DNA from 3 places in the Hydrogenophaga sp. RAC07 genome. Region 3 is predicted to be linked to each of the others. Evidence: predicted binding sites of a transcription regulator. Region 3 holds the regulator's gene; each other region holds the start of a gene.

Region 1 (6,819 bases), 500 kb from region 3:
CACGGTGTCGGGCAGCAGCGAGGCGCTGCGCTCCACCAGCGGCTGCACGTCGGTGGCCAGCAGGTGCAGGTCGCCCACGGGCGCGAGCAGCTGCACATGGGCCAGGTGCTCGGCCAGCAGGCGGCAGAGGTGTTCGGTGTCGCGCGTGGGCTCGGCCGTGCGCACCGTGATCTCGCCGCCCTCGCCCGCGTCGCGTGCGCGCATGGCGTCGTGCGCCCAGCGCAGCGTGAAGGCCGTGACACCCGCGCGCCGCGCCGCCAGCCAGCCGCTCATGACCAGCAGCAAACGCCGCGCGCCCCACAGCAGGGCCGGCGCCTGCTCCACGCGCGCCATGAGCTCCAGCCGCTCCTCGAACCGCTCGGGCAGCGCCACCCACACATGGGCCTCGGGCTCGGCGCCGTAGGCCTGGTCGATCGCCTGCAGCAAGTGCTTGTCGAACCGCCGCCCCACCCCACCCCGCGGCAACGCGCGCACGTCGCCCAGCGTGCGGCAGCCGATGTGCGCGAGCGTGGTGAGATGCGGGTGCACCGCGCTCAACACCTGCATGGGCAAGGCATCGAGCAGCAGCGGCAGCGCTTGCCTGAAACCGTTCTCCAGCCCCGCGCGCGCCAGCGCCAGCGCGGCCAGGCTGTTGGCCGCCCAGGCCACCTGGGTCACACCCACGTCGGCGCTCTCGGCCACCACGCGGTCGCGCAACGCGCGTTTGCCGCCAAACAGGCGCACGCTCCCCGCCACCTCCATGAGCACCGCACCGTCGGCCAGCGCCACGCGGGGCGTGAACTGCAACGCCCAGGTGGCCACGGCCCGGCGCGCCGCCTCAGTGGACGGCGCGGTGGGGGCGGTCGGGAGCAGGAGTGCTGACCACAACATGGTCGGCCTCTCGGGACAGATCGGAGGGCAACAGACGGCTGGGGAAACGCAGCCGCGGCGTGAGGATGGCGCGCAGGCCGCCGGGCACCGAGCCCAGGCGCAGCGTGTCCTGCAGCGGCGGACCCTTGCGTTTGAAGATGTCCAGCTGCAGTTCCCAATCAAGCCCCACGCGGGCCTGCAGCCGCAACGGCGCGGCCGACGATTCGCGCGCCGCCGCGCTGGGGCGGCACAAAAACACCGGGCCTTCGCAACTGGCGGCCAGCACCTGCAGGCGGCGCACCTGCTCAGACCGCGCCTGCGGCAGCCACACCACCAGCGCACCGCAGGCGTTGGCCTTGATGAGTTGTTCGGCCGACCACAGGCGCTCGGCCGCCGTGTCGGCCCGCACCCAGACCAGGTGGCGCTCGTCGATGCCCTCGAAGCGCAGGCCCGGCAGGTGCGGCGCCTTGGGCGGCCCCACCACCACCACCGCGCGGCCGGCGGCACACACCTGGCGCAGCGCCGGCCCGAGCAGGCGCCACTCCAGCATGCCGCTCTGCGAGGCCAGGATTTCAATGACGCCGTGGCAGGGCCAGCCGCCGCCGGGCAGTTGCGCGTCCAGTGCCTCGAAGCCGCTGGACAGCACGGCCGAGACCGGGCCACCCAGCTGGTCGCCGCGCCAGATGGCGGCGGCCACGGCCATGGGCAATTCACCGGGCAGGCGCACTGGACGTGCCGGGCGCGGCGGGTCGGGCGGGGTTGAAAACATCAGCGCGGAAGACAGGTCGTCCTCCTGCCAGTCGAGGGCGGGATGCATGGCGGGGTGTTCGGGTGGGGTTGGGAAGGCCGATAAATACTGTATGTCTGTACAGTATATGAAAGGCCGGTCGGTGTCCAGCGGCAACACAACCCGCATGGTTTGCCCCCATTGCCGCCACCGCCCAAGCCCCTCACGATGCGGGCACCACTTCAAGGGCAGCGCCATGGCCGTGCACGACACCGACTACCTCATCGTGGGCGCAGGCGCCACCGGCCTGGCCTTTGCCGACACGCTGCTGCAGGAGAGCGATGCGCACATCACCCTGGTGGACATGCATGGTCAGCCCGGCGGCCATTGGAACGACGCCTACCCCTTTGTCTCACTGCACCAGCCCTCGGCCTTTTATGGGGTGAACTCGCTCGCGCTGGGCACCGGTCGCCAGGACACGGTGGGCCACAACGCCGGCCTGCACGAACTGGCCAGCGGCGCCGAGGTGAGCGGTTATTTCCAGCAGGTGATGCACCAGATACTGCTGCCCAGCGGCCGTGTGCGCTACCTCCCCATGAGCCGCTTCGAGGGCCTGGACGCCGGCACCGCCCGCGTGACCTCCCTGCTCTCGGGCGCGGGGTCCGGCATCAGCGTGCGCAGGAAACTGGTGGACGCGCGCCACTTCAGCCCCAGCGTGCCCGCCACCACAAAGCCGAAGTTCAGCGTGGCCGAGGGTGTTCGCCTCGTCACACCCACGCAGCTCACCCAGCTCTGGCAAAGCGCTGCCGAGCGCCCTGCCCGCTTCTGCATTCTGGGCGCCGGCAAGACGGCCATGGACACGGCCGTTTGGCTGCTCGAATGCGGTGTGCCGCAGGACGCCATCAGCTGGGTGATGCCGCGCGACTCGTGGGTGGTGAACCGGCTCACCACGCAACCCGGCGAAGCGTTCTTCAAACACTCGATGGGCGGGCAACTGGCGCAGATGAAGGCATTGGCCGAAGCCACCAGCGTGACCGACCTGTTCGAGCGCCTGGAGGCCAGCGGCCAGATGCTGCGCATCGACACGCAGCACACGCCCCGCATGTTTCACTACGCCACGCTCTCCGAAGGCGAGGTGCAGGTGCTGCGGCAGATCCAGCACGTGATCCGCAAGGGCCGTGTGTTGGCCATCGAGCGGGATGCGCTCGTGCTCGAACAAGGCCGCGAGGCCCTGGCCGACAACACGCTCTGCATCAACTGCACCGCCTCCGCCGTGGAGATGCGCGACAGCGAACCCATCTTCCAGCCTGGCAAGATCGTGCCCCAGCTCGTGCGTGCCCCGCTGGTGACCTTCAGCAGCGCCGTGTGCGCGTATGTGGAAGCGCACTACGACGACGACGCAACGAAGAACGCGCTGTGCACCCCTGTGCCCTTTCCGCGCAACGTGGGCGGCTACGTCCAGTCCACCCTGGTCAGCCTGGCCAACCAGATGCGCTGGAGCCAGGACAAGCCCCTGCGCCACTGGATGCGCGAAAGCCGCCTCGACGGCTTCGGCAAGATGACGGCCAGCATCGACCCTGCAGACACAGAAAAAAACGCCATCGTGGCCGAGCTGCGTCAGCAGGCGATGGCGGCGGTGGGCAATGTGAAACGGCTCATGGCCGGATCAGCGGCTGGACCGGACCCACGGTGCTGACGGTCATTCCGGCTTGAAGCCCGACTCCTTGAGCAGTTCGGCGCTGCGCGACACGTCGGCAGCGATGTACTTGCGGAACTGTTCCGAGCTCTCAATCACCGGCAAGATGCCCAGCGTGGTGAACGCACCCGTTTTGGCCAGCTCGGCCACCGCCTTGTTGACGGCCTTGTTCAGGAACTGCACCCGGTCTTTGGGTGTGCCCTTGGGGGCCCACACGCCGTACCAGGAGTTGTAGACCATGCCCGGGTAGCCGCTTTCAACGGCCGTGGGCACGTCGGGCGCCACGCCGCTGCGCTGGGCCGAAGTGGTGGCGATGGGCTTGACCTTGCCGCTGCGGGCCATGCCTTGCAGCGAAATGATGGAGTCCATGAGGACCTGCACATGGCCGCCCGCCACATCGGCCAGCGCGGGCGCGGTGCCCCGGTATGGCGTCATGGTGATCTTGACGTTGCCCTGCTTGGCCAGCAGCAGCGTGGCCAGGTGGCTGGGTGCGCCCAGAGCTGGCAAAGCGGCGGTCCACTTCTCGGGGCTCTGACGGGCTGCGTCCAGCACTTCCTTGAGCGTTTTTTGCGGTGCATTGGGCGGGATCACCAGCAGCAGCGGCGCTTCACCCACGCGCGCGATGGGTTCAAAGTCGGTCTGCGGGTCGTAAGGCGGGTTGGCCAGCACCTGCTGGGCCAGCACGTGCGTGGCGGCGGAGAACAGCAGGGTCTGCCCGTCGGCCGGTGAGGTCTGCACCGCCTTGCCGCCGATGGTGCCGCTGGCGCCGCCCTTGTTCTCCACGATGACCGACACGCCCAGATCGGTCTGCAATTGCCGACCGAGCAAACGGGCCGCCTGGTCCACACCGCCGCCAGCGGCGAAGGGCACCACCAGCTTGACGATGCCGTCGGGGAATTTGCCTTGCGCCAGCGCGGGCGAAAGGCTGCAGGCACCGAGCACGGCGCAGGCGATCAGTTGTTTCATCATGGTGTTGTCTCCTTGTGTGATTCAAACGGGTTGGGAGGGGCGTGGGCCGCGGCTGCGGCGTCTTTCAAAAATGCTCAGGGTCGCGTCGATCTCTTCGGCGTCCATGTTTCGGGTGATGAACACGATGCGGGTGCGCCGGTCCTCGCTGGGCCATCGCGCCAGCGTCTCGGGTGGATGGAACAGGTGCTGCACGCCGTGGATCACCATCGGATGCTCCGGGTCGTCGGCCAGGTGCACGATGCCTTTCACGCGCAACAGGTCGTCACCGCGCATGGCCGCGATCATGTCCAGCCAGGCCATGAAGCCTTCGCGCGAGAGCGGTTGCTCGCGCACGATGACGTGCGACCGGATGTGGTCATCGTGCCGGTTCGGGTCGTGCTGCCCCGGCGCACCCACCGGGAAGAAAAACGACCGCTCATTGTCTTTGGACACCGGCAACCACAGCGCGGCGCTCGGCCGGTCCAGCAGGCCTTGCAACGCGTTCAAGGCGTCGGCAGCATCGGTCGTCACCACCGCCAGCGGGTTGATGCCGCGCAGCCGCTCCAGCAAGGGCGCGACGTGTTCGGGCTTCACCAGGTCGGACTTGGTGAGCAGCAAACGGTCGGCCACGGCGGCCTGCTTCACAGCCTCGGTGTGCTGGTCCAGCGTGGCCATGGCGTTGAAGGCGTCCACCGTGCAGGCCACGCCGGCGAGGCGCCAGCGCTGTGCCAGACGCGGGTCGCCCATGAGCGTGTGCAGGATGGGCGCGGGGTCGGCCAGGCCGGTGGTTTCCACCACCACGTGGCGCAGGGCGCCGCGTTGTGCTTCGGGGCTTTGCGCCAGGCGCTCGAAGGCCTCGACCAGATCGCCGCGCACGGTGCAGCAGATGCAGCCGTTGGCCAGCAGCACCATGTTCTCTTCGGTATGGTCCACCAGGTCGTGGTCCAGCCCCACCGAGCCGAACTCGTTGATGACCACCGCCGTGCCGTGCATGTCGGGCTGGCGCAGCAGCCGGTTGAGCAGCGTGGTCTTGCCGCTGCCCAGAAAGCCGGTGAGCACGGTGATGGGAATCCGTGCGGCCGGCCCGGCGGCATCGCTGGTGTTCAGAGGGGGCAGGATGAAGGCCATGGGCAGACTCAGATGCTGGAGGGGCCGTGCAGCTTGGCGAACGAGTCGAGCGTGCGCGCCAGCCGCGTGAGCAGCCAGTCGGCCACGACCTCGTCGGCTTCGCCCTCTTCCAGGCGGGTCAGCAGGGTCATCACCGGCTTGACCTGCTGCTCGATCGGACCCGGCTGCAGCAGCCAGGCCACCACCTCGGCCTGGCCCAGGCGTTCGCTCTCGGCCCACAGGTAGTCGGCGATGTCGAGTTCAAAGTCTTCCAGCGAGACACTGACGCCACCCGTCATGCAACCGCAGCCTGCGCCCAGCGTCACGTGCTGGGCCGAGAGTCGGCTCCACAGGTTCGCAAGGCGTTCGGCGCGCGGGTCGGCCACGGCGGTGCTCACTGGCCGTCCCAGGCCACGTCTTCCACAGCAGCCGCGGCCTTGCCACTGCGCAGTGCCTGCGTCGCGGGGTGGTCCACCTGGCCGTGGCCATCGAGCGCCACCTTGTAGACCTCGCGCGCCACCTGGGCGCTCACATAACCTTCGCGCACGTCTTCGGCCACCAGATCGAGCTCGCGTTCCAGCGGGCTGCCGAAGCCCCCGCCACCACCCGAGAGCATCTTGTAGGCGTCGCCGCGCTCCAGCCGCACGTTGAAGATCTTGGCGTTCAAATGGTCGGTCTTCCACTCGCCCTTGTGGCGCACGGCCAGGCCGTTGCCCATGGCGTCGCCGCCACCGTCCAGGCCCCAGGGCTTGCAGTGCACACGGTCGATGCGGGTGGTCACGGTGAAGGGGCTGAGCGCCTGCACCACCATTTCGGCGCCCAGGCCACCGCGGTAGCGGCCGGCACCGGCGCTGTCGCGGCGGATCTCGTACTTCTCCACCAGCACCGGGTACTTGGCTTCGAGCTGTTCGGTCGGGCTGTTGTGGGTGTCGCCGTCGTTGATGCAGACCGTGACCGACACACCGTCCTCGGTGCTCTTGGCGCCCCAGCCACCGCCCAGCGGGCCGATGCCCACGATGAACAGGCGGCCGTCCTCCGGCGAGATGCCGTGGATGTTGGGGAACACCAGGTCGGCGTGGTGGCCGGCAATCGAACGGTCGGGAATCGCAGGCGCCAGCGCCTTGAAGATGGTGTCGATCACCGTCATCGGGAAAGTCATCCACACCCGCATCGGGTAGGGGCGCTCGGCGCTGATCACGGTGCCCATGGGCATGATCACTTTCAATGACCGGAAGCTGCCATCGTTGACCGGGTAGTCGGTCGGCGTGGTCAGGCACTTGTAGGCCACCTGCGCACAGGCGATGCCGGTGGTGAAGCCCGAGTTGTAGAAGCCGCGCACCTGCTTGCTCACGTCCGACAGGTCCACCGTCATCTCGTCACCCTTCACCGTGACCTTCACGCGGATCGGGATGCGCTTGCCGATGTCCAGGCCGTCGTCGTCCATGTAGGACTCGGCTTCGTACACGCCATCGGGGATCGACAGCGTGTTCTT
Region 2 (6,819 bases), 2.2 Mb from region 3:
GGATTTCCAGCTACTCGGTGGGCGGCGCCATCGGGCCGCTGGTGGGCGGTGTGATCCTTCAATACTTTGCGTGGCCCGCGATCTTCTGGGCCGCGGTGCCGGTGATGCTGCTGTTGCTCGCGGTCGGGCCCTTTCTGCTGCCCGAATACCGCGACCCGCAGGCCGGTCGGCTCGACCTGGGCAGCGTGGCACTGTCGATGGCCGCGGTGCTCGGTGGTGTGTTCGCCCTCAAGCAGGCAGCCGAAGGGCAACCGGGTCTCACAACCCTGCTGGCCGCTGCGCTCGGCCTGGCGGCGGGCGTTGCCTTTGTGCGCCGCCAGCGCCGCATTGCTTACCCGCTGCTGGACCTGAAGCTCTTTGGCCAGCCCCGCTTCGCCGCGGCGATCTGCACCTACGCGCTCACCTCGTTCGCGATGTTCGGGGTGTACATCTTCGTGTCGCAACACCTGCAGCTGGTGCTGGGTCTCTCGCCGCTGGTCGCGGGCCTGTGCACCGTGCCGTGGGCGCTGTCGTTCGTGGCGGGATCGATGCTCACGCCCGCGATTGCACAGCGGCTCGGCGCTCCGCAAACCATGATCGCCGGGCTCACGGTGGCCGCCGTCGGCTTTGCCGCCATGGCGATGGTGGACGCTCCCCACGGGCTGGCGTGGCTGATCGGCGGCATGGTGCTCATGGGACTGGGCATGGCCCCGGTGTTCACGCTGGGCAACGACATCGTGATCGGCTCGGCACCACCCGAGCGCGCGGGCGCCGCGTCGGCGCTGTCGGAAACCAGCTCGGAGCTCTCGGGTGCGCTGGGCATTGCGGTCTTCGGCAGCCTGGCCACCAGCCTGTACCGGGCCGGCATGTCGGGGCAGGTTCCGGCCGACACCATGGCCGGCGTTCACACGCTGGGAGGTGCACTCACCGTGGCCGACGGCTTGCCCGCGGCCATGGCAGAGGCTTTGCGCCACGCAGCGCGATCGGCCTTTGTGGACGGGTTTCAAGCGGCCGCGCTGCTGGGCACGGGGATCATGGTGGCCAGCGCGCTGCTGGCCTGGCGGATGCTGCGCACGCCCGCCTTGCGCGGTTGAAGCTCAGTCGTCGGCGTCCAGACCGGGCGCGCCGCGCACCACGCGCCGCACCACGTCGGCGCCGAAACCCCGCGTGAGCAGAAAGCGCATCTGCTTGCCGTGTTCGGCCGCGTCGCGGGGCGGCTCGCCGAACTTCTTGCGCCACACCTCGCGCGCGCGCGCTTCTTCGGATCCCTGCAGACCGGCCACCGCGTCAGCCACGGCCTGCGGGTCCAGGCCCTTGGCCTGCAACTCCTGGCGCACGCGTGATGCGCCCAGCTTGACCGAGCGCCGGTGCACCACCGACTCGATCACGCGCTGCTCGCTGATGAAACCCTTGGCCTCCAGCTCGTCCAGCGCCCGGGCCAACTCGCCCGGTTCGGTTTCATGCGGGCGCAGCTTGCGCAGCAACTCGGCCTTCGAGTGTTCGCGGCCTGAAAGCAGGCGCAGCGCCCGGCCCTTCAGGGATATCTGGTCAAAGCCCATGTCGGGACCTTCGCCGGGGAGCGTGGGGGCTCATGGTGTCACTCGCTCACGGCCGAGGCCGTGAGTGCTGCTCTCACTCGGCCAGCGGGGCGGTGTTGGCTTCGGCCTTGGCAGCGGCTTTTGCAGCCTTGCCGCCTTTGGCCGGCGCCGGCGCTTCGTCCACCGGCAGCAGCGGCACGCCCAACTCGGTGCGTACCTTGTTCTCGATCTCGACGCGCAACTCGGGGTTCTCGCGCAGGAATTCGCGCGAGTTGTCGCGGCCCTGTCCGATCTTTTCGCCGTTGTAGGCGTACCAGGCGCCCGACTTCTCGACCACGCGGTGCACCACGCCCAGGTCCAGGATCTCGCCTTCGCGGCTGATGCCTTCACCGAACAGGATGTCGAACTCGGCCGTCTTGAAGGGCGGCGCGACCTTGTTCTTGACGACCTTGACCTTGGTCTCGTTGCCGATCGCGTCGTCGCCCTTCTTGATCGTGCCGGTGCGGCGGATGTCCAGGCGTACCGAGGCGTAGAACTTCAGCGCGTTGCCGCCGGTGGTGGTTTCGGGGCTGCCGAACATCACACCGATCTTCATGCGGATCTGGTTGATGAAGATGACCATGCAGTTGGTCTTCTTGATGTGCGCGGTGAGCTTGCGCAGCGCCTGGCTCATCAGGCGGGCCTGCAGGCCGGGCAGCGAATCGCCCATCTCGCCTTCGAGTTCGGCCTTGGGCGTGAGCGCGGCGACCGAGTCCACCACGATCAGGTCGACCGCGCCGGAGCGCACCAGGCTGTCGACGATCTCGAGCGCCTGTTCGCCGGTGTCGGGCTGGGAAATCAGCAGGTCCTGCAGGTTCACGCCGAGCTTCTGCGCGTACTGGATGTCCAGCGCGTGTTCGGCGTCGACAAACGCGCACTGGCCGCCGAGCTTCTGCATTTCGGCGATCACCTGCAGCGTCAGCGTGGTCTTGCCCGACGATTCCGGGCCATAGATTTCCACCACGCGGCCGCGCGGCAGGCCGCCGACGCCGAGCGCGATGTCCAGGCCGAGCGAGCCGGTGGACACCACCTGGATGTCCTCGATCACCTCGCCTTCGCCCAGTCGCATGATGGTGCCCTTGCCGAACTGCTTTTCGATCTGGGCCAGCGCGACCTGCAAGGCCTTGGCTTTTTCGCTGTTGAGGGGATTGGGCTTGACGGCTGCGTCCATGGGGGCTCCTGGGCTGGTTGGAAGGGTTGGCAAGACCTGTGTGGTTGTGTACAGGCTGGATGCTTGAACAGCAGTTTACAGGCGCATTGAAATCAAACAACCCGATATTTGGTCAGTTTGCCTTACCATTCGCCCATGATCGACAACACCCCCGAATCCCCCGCCGAACCCGACGACCGCTGGCGCGGCGGCCACCTCGGTCGGCTGATGGGCCTGGCGCTGCGCCGCTTCGACGAGCGTGTGCTCAGCCTGATGGCGCACGACGTCAACGTGCCGCTGGCGCTCTCGCACCTGGCCGCGCGCGCGCAGGTGGGCGCGGCCCACATCCACATCACGCGCCACCTCGGCCTGCACGGCTCGCGCCTGACCGAGCTGGCGCACCAGGCCGGCATGAGCAAACAGGCCATGGGCGACCTGGTGACCCAGTGCGAGGCCTGGGGGCTGGTGCGGCGCGAGCCCGACCCACGCGACGCCCGCGCGCGACGCATCGTGTTCACCGACACCGGACTGCTCTGGCTGGAGGCGTTCCGCACGGCGGTGGCGCAGGCAGAAACCGAGTTCCGATCGCAGGTGGGCGACGCGGTGGCCACGGTGGTGGCGCTGGGCCTGGAGGCCTATGGGTCGGAGGCGCCCGGTGCCCGTGCAGCCGTGCCAGCCCGGTGAAACCCTGCCAATCAACCGGCTGCAACGCGGGGTATGCGACCTAAAATGAATCCGGCCTGAATGCCGCCCGCCCACGCGCCGCGGCCCCATAACAACGCTGCCCGAGCAGCCCAGGAGACTTCACCATGCGCATCCTGATTGCAGAAGACGACCAGGTCCTGGCCGACGGCCTGTTGCGCAGCCTGCGCGCGGCCGGCGCTGCGGTGGACCACGTGTCCAGCGGCAGCGAGGCCGACGCCGCGCTCATGACCAACAACGAGTTCGACCTGTTGATCCTCGACCTCGGGTTGCCGAAGCTGCACGGCCTGGAGGTGCTCAAGCGGCTGCGCTCGCGCGGCTCTGCGCTGCCGGTGCTGGTGCTCACCGCGGCCGACAGCATCGAAGAACGCGTGAAGGGCCTGGACTATGGCGCCGACGACTACATGGCCAAGCCGTTTTCGCTGCAAGAGTTGGAGGCACGCGTGCGCGCACTCACCCGCCGCGGCATGGGCGGCAGCACCAACACCATCCGCCACGGCCCACTCGAATACGACCAGGCCGGCCGCGTGGCCACCATCGACGGCAAGATGGTCGAGCTCTCGGCGCGCGAGCTGGGTTTGCTCGAAGTGCTGCTGCAGCGCGCCGGGCGTCTGGTGAGCAAGGACCAGCTGGTCGAGCGCTTGTGCGAGTGGGGCGAAGAGGTGAGCAACAACGCGATCGAGGTCTACATCCACCGGCTGCGCAAGAAGATCGAAAAAGGTCCGATCCGCATCGCCACGGTGCGCGGCCTGGGCTACTGCCTTGAAAAAATCGCCAGCTGACGGCCGGGTCTTCAGTGAGCCGCTGCCACCGGTGGGAAGCCGGTCGGCGCCGATGCCCTTCGGGCTGTTCCAGCGCGAACAGCGCAGCCTGTTCGGCGAAATCCTGGACTGGATGCTCACGCCGCTGCTGCTGCTGTGGCCGTTGTCATTGGTGCTGACCTGGTTCGTCGCGCAGGGCATTGCCAGCAAGCCGTTCGACCGCGCGCTCGAGTTCAACCTGCAGGCGCTCACCCAGTTTGTGGTGCGGGAAAACGACCAGATCACCTTCAAGCTCAACGCACAGGCGCGCGACCTGCTGCGCGCCGACGACAGCGACCTCGTGTACTACCAGGTGCTCGATCCCCGCGGCACGCTCATCAGCGGCGAGATGGATTTCCCGCCGCCGCGCGACAACGAAACGCCGGAGCCCGGGCGGGTGATGCTGCGCGACGACGTGGTGCGCGACGACGAGGTGCGGGTGGCCTACACCTGGCTGGCGCGCAACGACCCGCAGCGCCTGGTGCTGATGCAGGTGGCCGAGACCAAAGGCAAACGCTCCACCCTGGCCGCCGAGATCGTCAAGGGCGTGATGGTGCCTCAGTTCGTGATCCTGCCGCTGGCGGTGCTGCTGGTGTGGCTGGCGCTGGTGCGCGGCATCCGCCCGCTCAACGAACTGGAGCAGCGCATCCGCGCTCGCAAGCCCGACGACCTGAGCCCGATCGAGGAATCGTTCATCCCGCAAGAAGTGGCGCCACTGGTGTCGTCGATCAACGACCTGCTGACGCGGCTGAAGGCCTCGCTCACCACGCAGAAACGTTTTCTGGCCGACGCCGCGCACCAGCTCAAGACGCCGCTGGCCGGCCTGCGCATGCAGGCCGAACTGGCGCAGCGCGAAACCGACCCGGTGGAGATCCGCGGGTCGTTGCAGCAGATCGCACGCTCCAGTGCGCGAGCCACCCACACCGTGAACCAGCTGCTGGCGCTGGCGCGCGCCGAGACCACCGGCCGCACGCTGCCGAGCGCGCGCATCGACCTCGGCCGGCTGGTGCCCGACGTGGTGCAGGACGCGGTGCCCCGCGCGCTGGAGGCCGGCATCGACCTCGGCTTTGAAGGCCCGGACGACACCCCCGACGACTGCCTGGTGAATGGCAACCCGACGCTCTTGCAGGAAATGGTGCGCAACCTGGTGGACAACGCGATCCACTACACCGGGCAGGGCGGCGTGGTCACGGTGCGCGTGCTGCTGGACCGCTTCAGCGGCGTGCAGATCCTGCAGGTGGAAGACGACGGTCCGGGCATTCCGGAGAACGAGCGCGAGTTCGTGATGCAGCCGTTCTACCGCGCGCTGGGCACCAACGTCGACGGCTCGGGCCTGGGTCTGGCGATTGTGTTGGAGATTGCGCAGCAGCACGGCGCCACGGTGTCGATGGAAGACGCGCACCCCGAGCGCAGCCGGCGCGGCCTGCGGGTGTCGGTGCGTTTCACGCCGACCAAAACGAGGGCGGCGCAGGAATAGCCGCTGTGCGGTCGGGGCGCATCAGGCCGCCTTGTACACGTTGAGTTGCAGTTTCTCGCGCTCGATGGCGCGCGCCACGCAGGGCAATTCGGCGAATCGCTGCACCAGTTCCCACGTGGCCGGGAAGTCCACAGGGTTGATGCCCGCGTAACCGCCCCAGCGCAGCAAGGTGAGCGCGTATGCATCGAGCGCACCGGGCCGGGCACCCACCATCCATGGCGCCGCTTTGGATGCCAGCGCTTCGATTTCGCCCAGCAGCTCGCGGTAACGCGCCGCACCGAATTCGCGAATGGCTTTCTGCGCGGCGTCGTCGTCGGTGAACTTCTGCGGCATGAACACATGGGTGAAGGTGGGGTGCACCGTGTTGTTCATCCAGGCCAGCACCTGCAGCGCGCGCGCACGCTCCAGGCCCGCAGGCGGCAGGATGCCGGCCAAGGGCAACTTCTCGTCCAGGTACAGCAGGATGGCCACGATCTGCGTGACGACCTCGTCGCCATCGACCAGCACCGGCACCTGGCCGCGCGGGTTGAGCGCCAGGTACTCGGGCGAACGCTGTTCACCCTTGTGCAGTTTCACCATCGAGGGTTCAAATTCAGCGCCGGCCAGCTCGAGCATGGCGTGCGGCACGAAGGAGCAGGCGCCGGGGGCAAAGAAGAGTTTCAGGCTCATGGGTCTCTCTCTCGTGGTCAGTTCAGGTGTGGGCTCAAAAGCCCGGCAATTTCAAACATCGTGACCTGCGGCTTGCCGAACACCGCCGCCAGCTTGGCGTCTGCGTTCACGCGGCGCTTGTCGCCCGCGTCCTGCAGGCCGTTGGCCTTGATGTAGTCCCACAGCTTCTTCACCACTTCGGGTCGGGACACAGCGCCCTCGCCGATCACCGCCGCCAATGCGGCGCTGGGTTGTTTGCCGGTGGCGGCGGTGGTCTTGCGGGGTGCCTTGGCCGCTTTGACCGCAGGCGTTTTTTTCGCCGCGACCTTCTTGGCCGGTGCGGCTTTGGCGGACACCTTCTTCGCCGGTGCACCCTTGGCCGGCGCGCCGGCCGCCGTCTTGCGCGGAGGGAACTTGGACGGCGCGAACTCGAAGTTCACCTTGCCGGCTTCCTTGTCCCAGGCCAGGAAGGCCTTGAACGCGCGG
Region 3 (6,819 bases):
GCGGAGAGCCCCATTGCTGCCCGCGACCGGCGTGAATTTTCAACCAGCGCCATCGGCGTGTCACGCTCCGTGGCCACCGAAGAGCTGTTCGACGTGCAGCAGCAGGCCGATTTCTTCGTGTCGTTGGGGGAGGACGAGCAGGCCATCCAGGTGCTCAAGGACCACCTCACCGAAAGCCACGAACCCAGTGCACTGACCTACCTCGACCTGTTCCACATTTACCACCGTCTCGGGCGCCGCCAGGACTACGAGAGCCTGCGCGACGAGTTCAACCATGTGTTCAACGCCGGCGCGCCGCCGTTCGACAGCTATTCGCAGCGGGGCCTGGGGCTGGAGTCGTACGAAACCGCATTCAGCCGCATCCAGGCCCTCTGGCCGCAGCCGCGGGTGCTTGATCTGATCGAACAGTCGATCTTCCGCGACTCCACCGACAGCAGCACCGAGGTGTTCGATCTGGAGGCTTACCGTGAGCTGCTCATGCTGCACGCGATCGCCAAGGACCTCATCCAGCGCGACGGCAGCGCGCCACGCGCGAACAGTGACTTTCAGCACACGGCCATGCAGCCATTGAAGGCTGCTGGCAAGGTCGCTCCAGTCGTGAGCAGACAGCCGGCCGCGGCACCGGACCACCAGCACACCCAGCCCATGGGTCTGGGCGAGATGCCACCTGCGTCTTCCCGGCTCGGCCTGGACATCAACCTGGACGATCTTTCCGAGATGGCCCGGTTTGAAGCGTCACTGCCCGACGTGAATGTGGCGGTAGAGGCGTCGGCCAAGCTCACACAACCTGCAGACTTCGACATCCAGCCCGGCGAGGACAACTTCATCGACTTCGAGGTGATCGACTTCGATCCGCCGCCGGACCTGGCCGACGACGGAAAACCTGAAGGCCGACGCGGATCCAAAAGCTGAACCCCAAAGAAAAGAACGCCGCTGATGCGGCGTTCTTTTTTCATTGGGAGCTGCTTCTACCGGCGGACTTGAAGTGCGCCAGGGTTCACGATGTTGGTCGGCGTTCCCTTGATGAAATTGACCACGTTGTCGAAGGCCGAGGCGAAATACTGCTCATAGCTGTCCTGCTCCACATACCCGATGTGGGGCGTGCAGATGCAGTTCTCCAGCCGCAACAAGGCATGCCCTTGAAGAATCGGCTCCGATTCAAAAACATCGACTGCGGCCATGCCGGGGCGACCTCGGTTGAGCGCAGCGAGCAAGGCCTCCGGCTCGATCAGCTCCGCACGCGAGGTGTTGACCAGCAGGGACGTGGGTTTCATGCGGCCGAGGTCTTCCAGCGTGACACATCCGGCGCTTGTTTCGCTCAGGCGCAAGTGCAGCGACAGCACATCGGCCGAAGCAAAAAACGCCTCGCGACTTTCCGCGGCTTCAAAGCCATCGGCCACCACCCGGGCGCGCGAGGCTTCGCTGCCCCAGACCACCACCTGCATGCCGAAAGCGCGCCCGTAACCCGCGACCAGTTGGCCGATTCGGCCATAGCCCCACAGGCCCAGTGTCTTGCCGCGCAGCACCATGCCCACACCAAAGTTGATCGGCATGGCCGACGATTTCAGCCCCGCTTGCTGCCAGGCTCCGTGTTTGAGGTTGGAGACGTACTGCGGAATGCGCCGCATCGACGCCATGATCAAGGCCCAGGTGAGCTCGGCCGTTGACACGGGCGAACCCACACCCTCGGCCACCGCAATGCCGCGCTCCGTGCAGGCCGCCACATCGAGGTGACTGCCTGCGCGTCCGGTCTGCGCAATCAGCTTGAGGCGGGGCAGCTTTTCGATGAGCTGGCGCGAGATCTGGGTGCGTTCGCGGATCAGAACCAATACGTCGGCATCTCTGAGCCGCACCGACAACTGACCCACGCCCTTGACCGTGTTCGTGAACACCTTGGCCGGATAAGGCTCCAGTTTCTCCGCGCACTTCAGCTTGCGAACCGCGTCCTGATAGTCGTCAAGAATCACAATATTCATGCGCCTATTGTGCCTTCGCCACTTTTTCCCTCGCGACCTGGGCCCGGGCCGTTCGTGCCCTGCGCTGAACGAAGCCTCGCCGCTGCAGTGCCCGGCCGGGTCGCGTGGATCAGGCAGCGCGTGCCATGGAGGCCTGCTCCAGTGCCGCGAGCCGATCAAGCTCCGCGCACACATCGCCAATGGGGCCGGAGATGACCAGGCGCATGTCCCGGCTCTGGGTTCGGTGGGCTTCGGCCTGGCGCAGTACTCTCACGCGGCATGCGGGAGGTGAACCCGCCTGGGTCGCGACCGGCTGCCTCGCCTGCATGGCAGGCCCGTTCGCCGCCTCTCGGTTGAGCCAACCGGCTCGCGCAAAACGTTGCACGGCTTTGGCCGCCATGAACGAAGCGGCCGGACGGGCCGGACGGTCGGACGGAAGCGGCAGCCAGCAGTCGATCAGCTGCAGAGGGGCGCGCCACGTGTTGGTATTGAAGATTTTTCCCATGCGAAACTCCAGACGAGGGGTTGAACACAGGCAGGATTGCAAGGAAGTCGCCAACGCAGGGATGTGTCCAAAGACGAGCGGTACGCCCGTCGGACCAAACGCCCGCCACCTGCTGAGGCAACGTGACCCGAGGGGTCAGAGTTGGAAACTGTTGCGGATGAGGCCGACCGCGAGGCCTTCGATTTCAAACGGTTCGCCGGGCTCGACCACGATGGTCTTGTAGTCGGGGTTCTCGGCGTGAAGCTCGATGACGTTTTGGCGGCGCATGAACCGCTTGACGGTCACATCGTCACCCAGGCGGGCCACCACGATCTGGCCGTTCTTGGCTTCCTTGGCAGACTTCACGGCCAGCAGGTCGCCGTCGATGATGCCGACGTCGCGCATGGACATGCCGCGCACCTTGAGCAGGTAGTCGGGCTCGCGCTGGAACAGGCTGCGCTCGACGTGGTAGGTCTGGTCCACATGCTCTTGCGCCAGGATGGGTGAGCCGGCGGCCACGCGGCCAATCAGGGGGAGCATGAGCTGGGCCAGGCTGGGGAGCGGGAGTGTAAGCTGGCGCCCGCGCGAATCGTTGATGGAGCGGAGATCTTCGCTGCGCAGGCGAATGCCGCGCGAGGTGCCGCTGACCAGTTCGATGACCCCTTTGCGTGCCAGGGCCTGCAAGTGCTCCTCGGCCGCGTTGGCCGACTTGAAGCCGAGTTCGCTGGCAATTTCAGCCCGCGTGGGCGGCGAACCGGTGCGGGCAATGGCGGTCTGGATGAGCTCCAGAATCTGCTGCTGCCGGGCGGTGAGCTTGGGCGTGGTGGCGGGCATGTCGAGCATGTGGACCTCTTCGGGGTGTATGCCTCACCGGGCGGGGTATCCGAACGGCGGGTCACTGTTTTCTTATCCAGTGGCTGTATTTTTAACCAGTTCAAAGGACTTGGCAAGTGGTGAATGCAAACCAGGCGCGCCGCCTCGTGGTTTTGGGCACGGGCGGCACGATTGCCGGACGCGCCAACCGGGCGAACGACAACGTGGGCTATGTGGCCGGGCAGGTGGCGGTGAGCGAGCTCGTGGCCATGGTGCCCGCCCTGGCGACTTGTCCGCTGGACGTGGAGCAGGTGGCGCAGATCAACAGCAAGGACATGGTGCTGAGCGTGTGGCATGCGCTCGCCGCGCGGGTGGCTGAGCACCTCGATCGGCCCGAGGTGGCCGGTATCGTGATCACCCACGGCACCGACACGATCGAGGAGACCGCCTTTCTGTTGCAGACCGTGCTGAAACCATCCAAGCCGGTGGTGCTCACGTGTGCGATGCGGCCGGCCACGGCGCTGGTGCCCGACGGGCCGCAGAACCTGAGCGATGCGGTGGCGGTGGCGTTGCATCCTGAGGCCCGTGGCGTGGTGGTGGTGTGCGCTGGTCGAATTCACGGTGCGATCGACGTGGCCAAGGTGCATCCCTACAGAACAGACCCGTTCGACTCGGGTGACGCGGGCGAGCTCGGTTGTGTGGAAGAGGCGCAGTTGCGCGTGTTCAGGCCCTGGCCTCAGGCGGTGCCCGAGGGCGCCTTCGACGCCGCAGCGCTGCGACGACTGAAGGGCGCCGCCGCGCTGCCGCGCGTGGAGCTGATCTTCAGTCACGCCAATGCCGATGGGGAGGTGGTGCGCGCTTTGCTGGGCCAAACCGCCGCCGCGGAGCCGCTGCGCGGCATCGTGGTGGCCGGCACCGGCAACGGCACCGTGCACGACGATCTGCTGGCAGCGTTGAAACAGGCACAGGCCAGCGGCGTCGAGGTGGTGGTGGCCAGCCGCTGCGCGCACGGTCGCGTGGTGCCACACCCGGGCCAGCCGTTGCCGGATTCGGCCGGCCTGTCGCCTGTGAAAGCGCGCCTGGCGCTGGCGTTGCAGTTGCTGGAGGCCTGAGGTGCTGGAGGCACTCGGCGCCCACCCTTGGGCGTATCCCATGCTGGAGGTGGTGCACCTGATCGGTGTGGCCTTGATCCTGGGTAACCTGGTGTTGCTGGAGATGCGCGTGTTCGGTTGGGCGTCGACCCTGCCTATCGAACCACTGGCGCGGTTGAGCCTGGGCTTGGTGGGCATCGGGTTTGGCCTGGCCGTCGTGACAGGTTTGTTGATGTTCGGCACGCAACCCGGGGAACTGTTGGCCAACCGCGTGTTCACAGCGAAGATGGCGTTGATCATGCTGGCGGGCTGCAATGCCGGCTGGTTCCATGCGCGCCGTTCGTTGCAGCTCCAGGACACCACCGCCCGTGTGAGCATGCTCTTGTCGATGGTGATCTGGATGCTCGTGGTCACCTGTGGACGCTGGATTGCCTATGTTTGAAGGAGAACCGCATGCAACGACGTGAATTTGTTCAGGTGGCCGCTGCCCTGGGTTGGGGAGGCGTCGCCACGGGTGCGCTGGCGCACCACGGCTGGAGCAGCTTTGACCAGGGGCGGCCGATCTACCTGGAGGGCAAGGCTGTCAATGTGAGGTGGCGCAACCCACACGTGGAACTGTCGCTGGAGCTGCCCGAGAACCTGCGTGTGCCCGCCGATCTGGCCCAGCGCGCCCTGCCAGCCCAGACCGCGGGCGTCGACGGGTCTGCGCTCTTGTCCAGGGCGGTGGTACCTACGCGGCGTGATCGACGCTGGGAAATCGAGCTGGCGCCCTTGTTCCGCCTGGGCCAGTGGCAGATGCCCGAAATCAAGAACGGTGAATCGCTCTCGTTGGTGGGATTCACCTTCAAAGACGAAGCCGGGGAGGCGATCGTGCGCGCCGAGTATGTGTTCCTGGGTGGCAAGGTATACGGGTTGCGTTCCAGTCCGGCTTGATGCGCTTGCGCCAAGACTCCAACAAAAAAACCGGCTCGCAGGCCGGTTTTTTTGTTGGGTGCAGACCGCTTATTTCGACAGCGCTTCAAAGGCTCGTGCCGTGATGTCATCCACCGAACCCATGCCGCTGATGGCGCGGTACTTGGGTGCCGCCGCAGCGTCGTTGCGCGCCCAACTGCTGTAATAGTCCACCAGCGGACGGGTCTGCGCGCTGTAGACCTCCAAACGCTTCTTCACGGTTTCTTCCTTGTCGTCATCGCGCTGGATCAGCGGCTCGCCGGTCACGTCGTCCTTGCCTTCCACCTTGGGTGGATTGAACTTGACGTGATAAGTGCGGCCCGACGCCGGATGCGAGCGGCGACCACTCATGCGCTCGATGATGGCGTCGAACGGAACGTCGATCTCCAGCACATAGTCGAGCTTGACGCCGGCTGATTTCATCGCGTCGGCCTGGGGGATGGTGCGGGGGAAGCCGTCGAACAGAAAGCCGCCGTTGCAATCGGGCTGGGCGATGCGTTCTTTCACCAGGTTGATGATCAGGTCGTCGCTGACCAGCGCACCGGACTCCATCACCGCCTTGGCCTGCAGGCCCAGCGGCGTGCCGGCCTTGACGGCGGCACGCAGCATGTCGCCGGTGGAAATCTGGGGAATGCCGTACTTCTGGCAAATGAACGTCGCCTGCGTTCCTTTGCCGGCTCCCGGCGCGCCCAACAAAATCAGTCTCATCGCTTTCCTTCTTTGATGTTTCAATGGCTTGGCCGCTTGTCTCGAGCGGCGGCCCCTGGGCGTGGGGCCGGGGCGACCATTTGAGGATAGCATGCGCATCCTCGCGCCCGGCTTACAGAGCGCCACCCCAGAAAGCCTGCCCCGCAGGGTATGGATTCAGTCTTGTGCCAGCACCTGGCGGACCCGCTCGAGGTCCTCCGGGGTGTCCACGCCGGCACCCGGTGCAGCCGCGCTCACGTGCACGGCAATGCGTTCGCCATGCCACAGCACCCGCAGCTGTTCCAGCGACTCCGTGGCTTCCAGCGGTGCGGGTTCGAGCTCGGGAAAGCGCCTCAGAAAACCGGCGCGGTAGCCATACACGCCGACGTGGCGCAGAGGGCGGGGTGACGGCAGTGCGGACGCCGCTCCGCCGGCCATGCCGTCCCGCCACCAGGGAATGGGCGCACGGCTGAAATACAGGGCGGTCAGCTGCCGGTCCAGCACCACCTTGACCACATTGGGATTGAGAAAGTCGGCCAGCTCGTCGATGGCATGTGCCGCCGTGCTCATGACGCAATCGGGCCTGGCGTGCAGCTCCTGTGCCACGGCGTTGATGAGACCGGGGTCGATCAGGGGTTCGTCGCCCTGCACATTGACCACCACCTCCGAATCGGCCAGGCCAAGCAGGGTGCAGGCTTCGGCCAGGCGGTCGCTGCCACTGAGGTGGTCGCCTCGGGTCAGGATGGCGCTCACGCCGTGAGCTTCGCAGGCCTGCACGATGCGTGCATCGTCGGCCGCCACCACACAGCGGTGTGCAGCGCTCAGCTGCGCTCGGCGC

The links. The regulator LexA, encoded in region 3, represses DNA repair genes until DNA is damaged. The targets are predictions, from matches to a motif close to ACTGTATNNNNATACAGT.
Region 1: imuA (translesion DNA synthesis-associated protein ImuA) is a predicted target of LexA. The motif match lies at 1,705-1,722, and genes of this name have one in related genera.
Region 2: recA (recombinase RecA) is a predicted target of LexA. The motif match lies at 2,782-2,799, and genes of this name have one in related genera.

What each region holds. Positions count from the first base shown of each region.
Region 1 covers NZ_CP016449.1:1,430,240-1,437,058, reverse strand. The annotation lists gene BSY239_RS06730 (Y-family DNA polymerase) at 1-870, opposite strand, end outside; gene imuA (translesion DNA synthesis-associated protein ImuA) at 818-1,666, opposite strand; gene BSY239_RS06720 (NAD(P)-binding protein) at 1,833-3,272, shown strand; gene BSY239_RS06715 (Bug family tripartite tricarboxylate transporter substrate binding protein) at 3,276-4,238, opposite strand; gene BSY239_RS06710 (CobW family GTP-binding protein) at 4,263-5,348, opposite strand; gene BSY239_RS06705 (hypothetical protein) at 5,357-5,725, opposite strand; gene BSY239_RS06700 (hydantoinase B/oxoprolinase family protein) at 5,722-6,819, opposite strand, start outside.
Region 2 covers NZ_CP016449.1:4,411,629-4,418,447, reverse strand. The annotation lists gene BSY239_RS20650 (MFS transporter) at 1-1,073, shown strand, start outside; gene recX (recombination regulator RecX) at 1,077-1,538, opposite strand; gene recA (recombinase RecA) at 1,612-2,727, opposite strand; gene BSY239_RS20635 (MarR family winged helix-turn-helix transcriptional regulator) at 2,863-3,390, shown strand; gene BSY239_RS20630 (response regulator) at 3,516-4,190, shown strand; gene BSY239_RS20625 (sensor histidine kinase) at 4,243-5,685, shown strand; gene BSY239_RS20620 (glutathione S-transferase family protein) at 5,707-6,354, opposite strand; gene BSY239_RS20615 (DNA topoisomerase III) at 6,372-6,819, opposite strand, start outside.
Region 3 covers NZ_CP016449.1:1,927,706-1,934,524, reverse strand. The annotation lists gene BSY239_RS09040 (type IV pilus assembly protein FimV) at 1-912, shown strand, start outside; gene BSY239_RS09035 (D-2-hydroxyacid dehydrogenase family protein) at 969-1,976, opposite strand; gene BSY239_RS09030 (hypothetical protein) at 2,086-2,460, opposite strand; gene lexA (transcriptional repressor LexA) at 2,596-3,273, opposite strand; gene BSY239_RS09020 (asparaginase) at 3,393-4,364, shown strand; gene BSY239_RS09015 (hypothetical protein) at 4,366-4,785, shown strand; gene BSY239_RS09010 (DUF6152 family protein) at 4,797-5,276, shown strand; gene adk (adenylate kinase) at 5,346-6,002, opposite strand; gene kdsB (3-deoxy-manno-octulosonate cytidylyltransferase) at 6,159-6,819, opposite strand, start outside.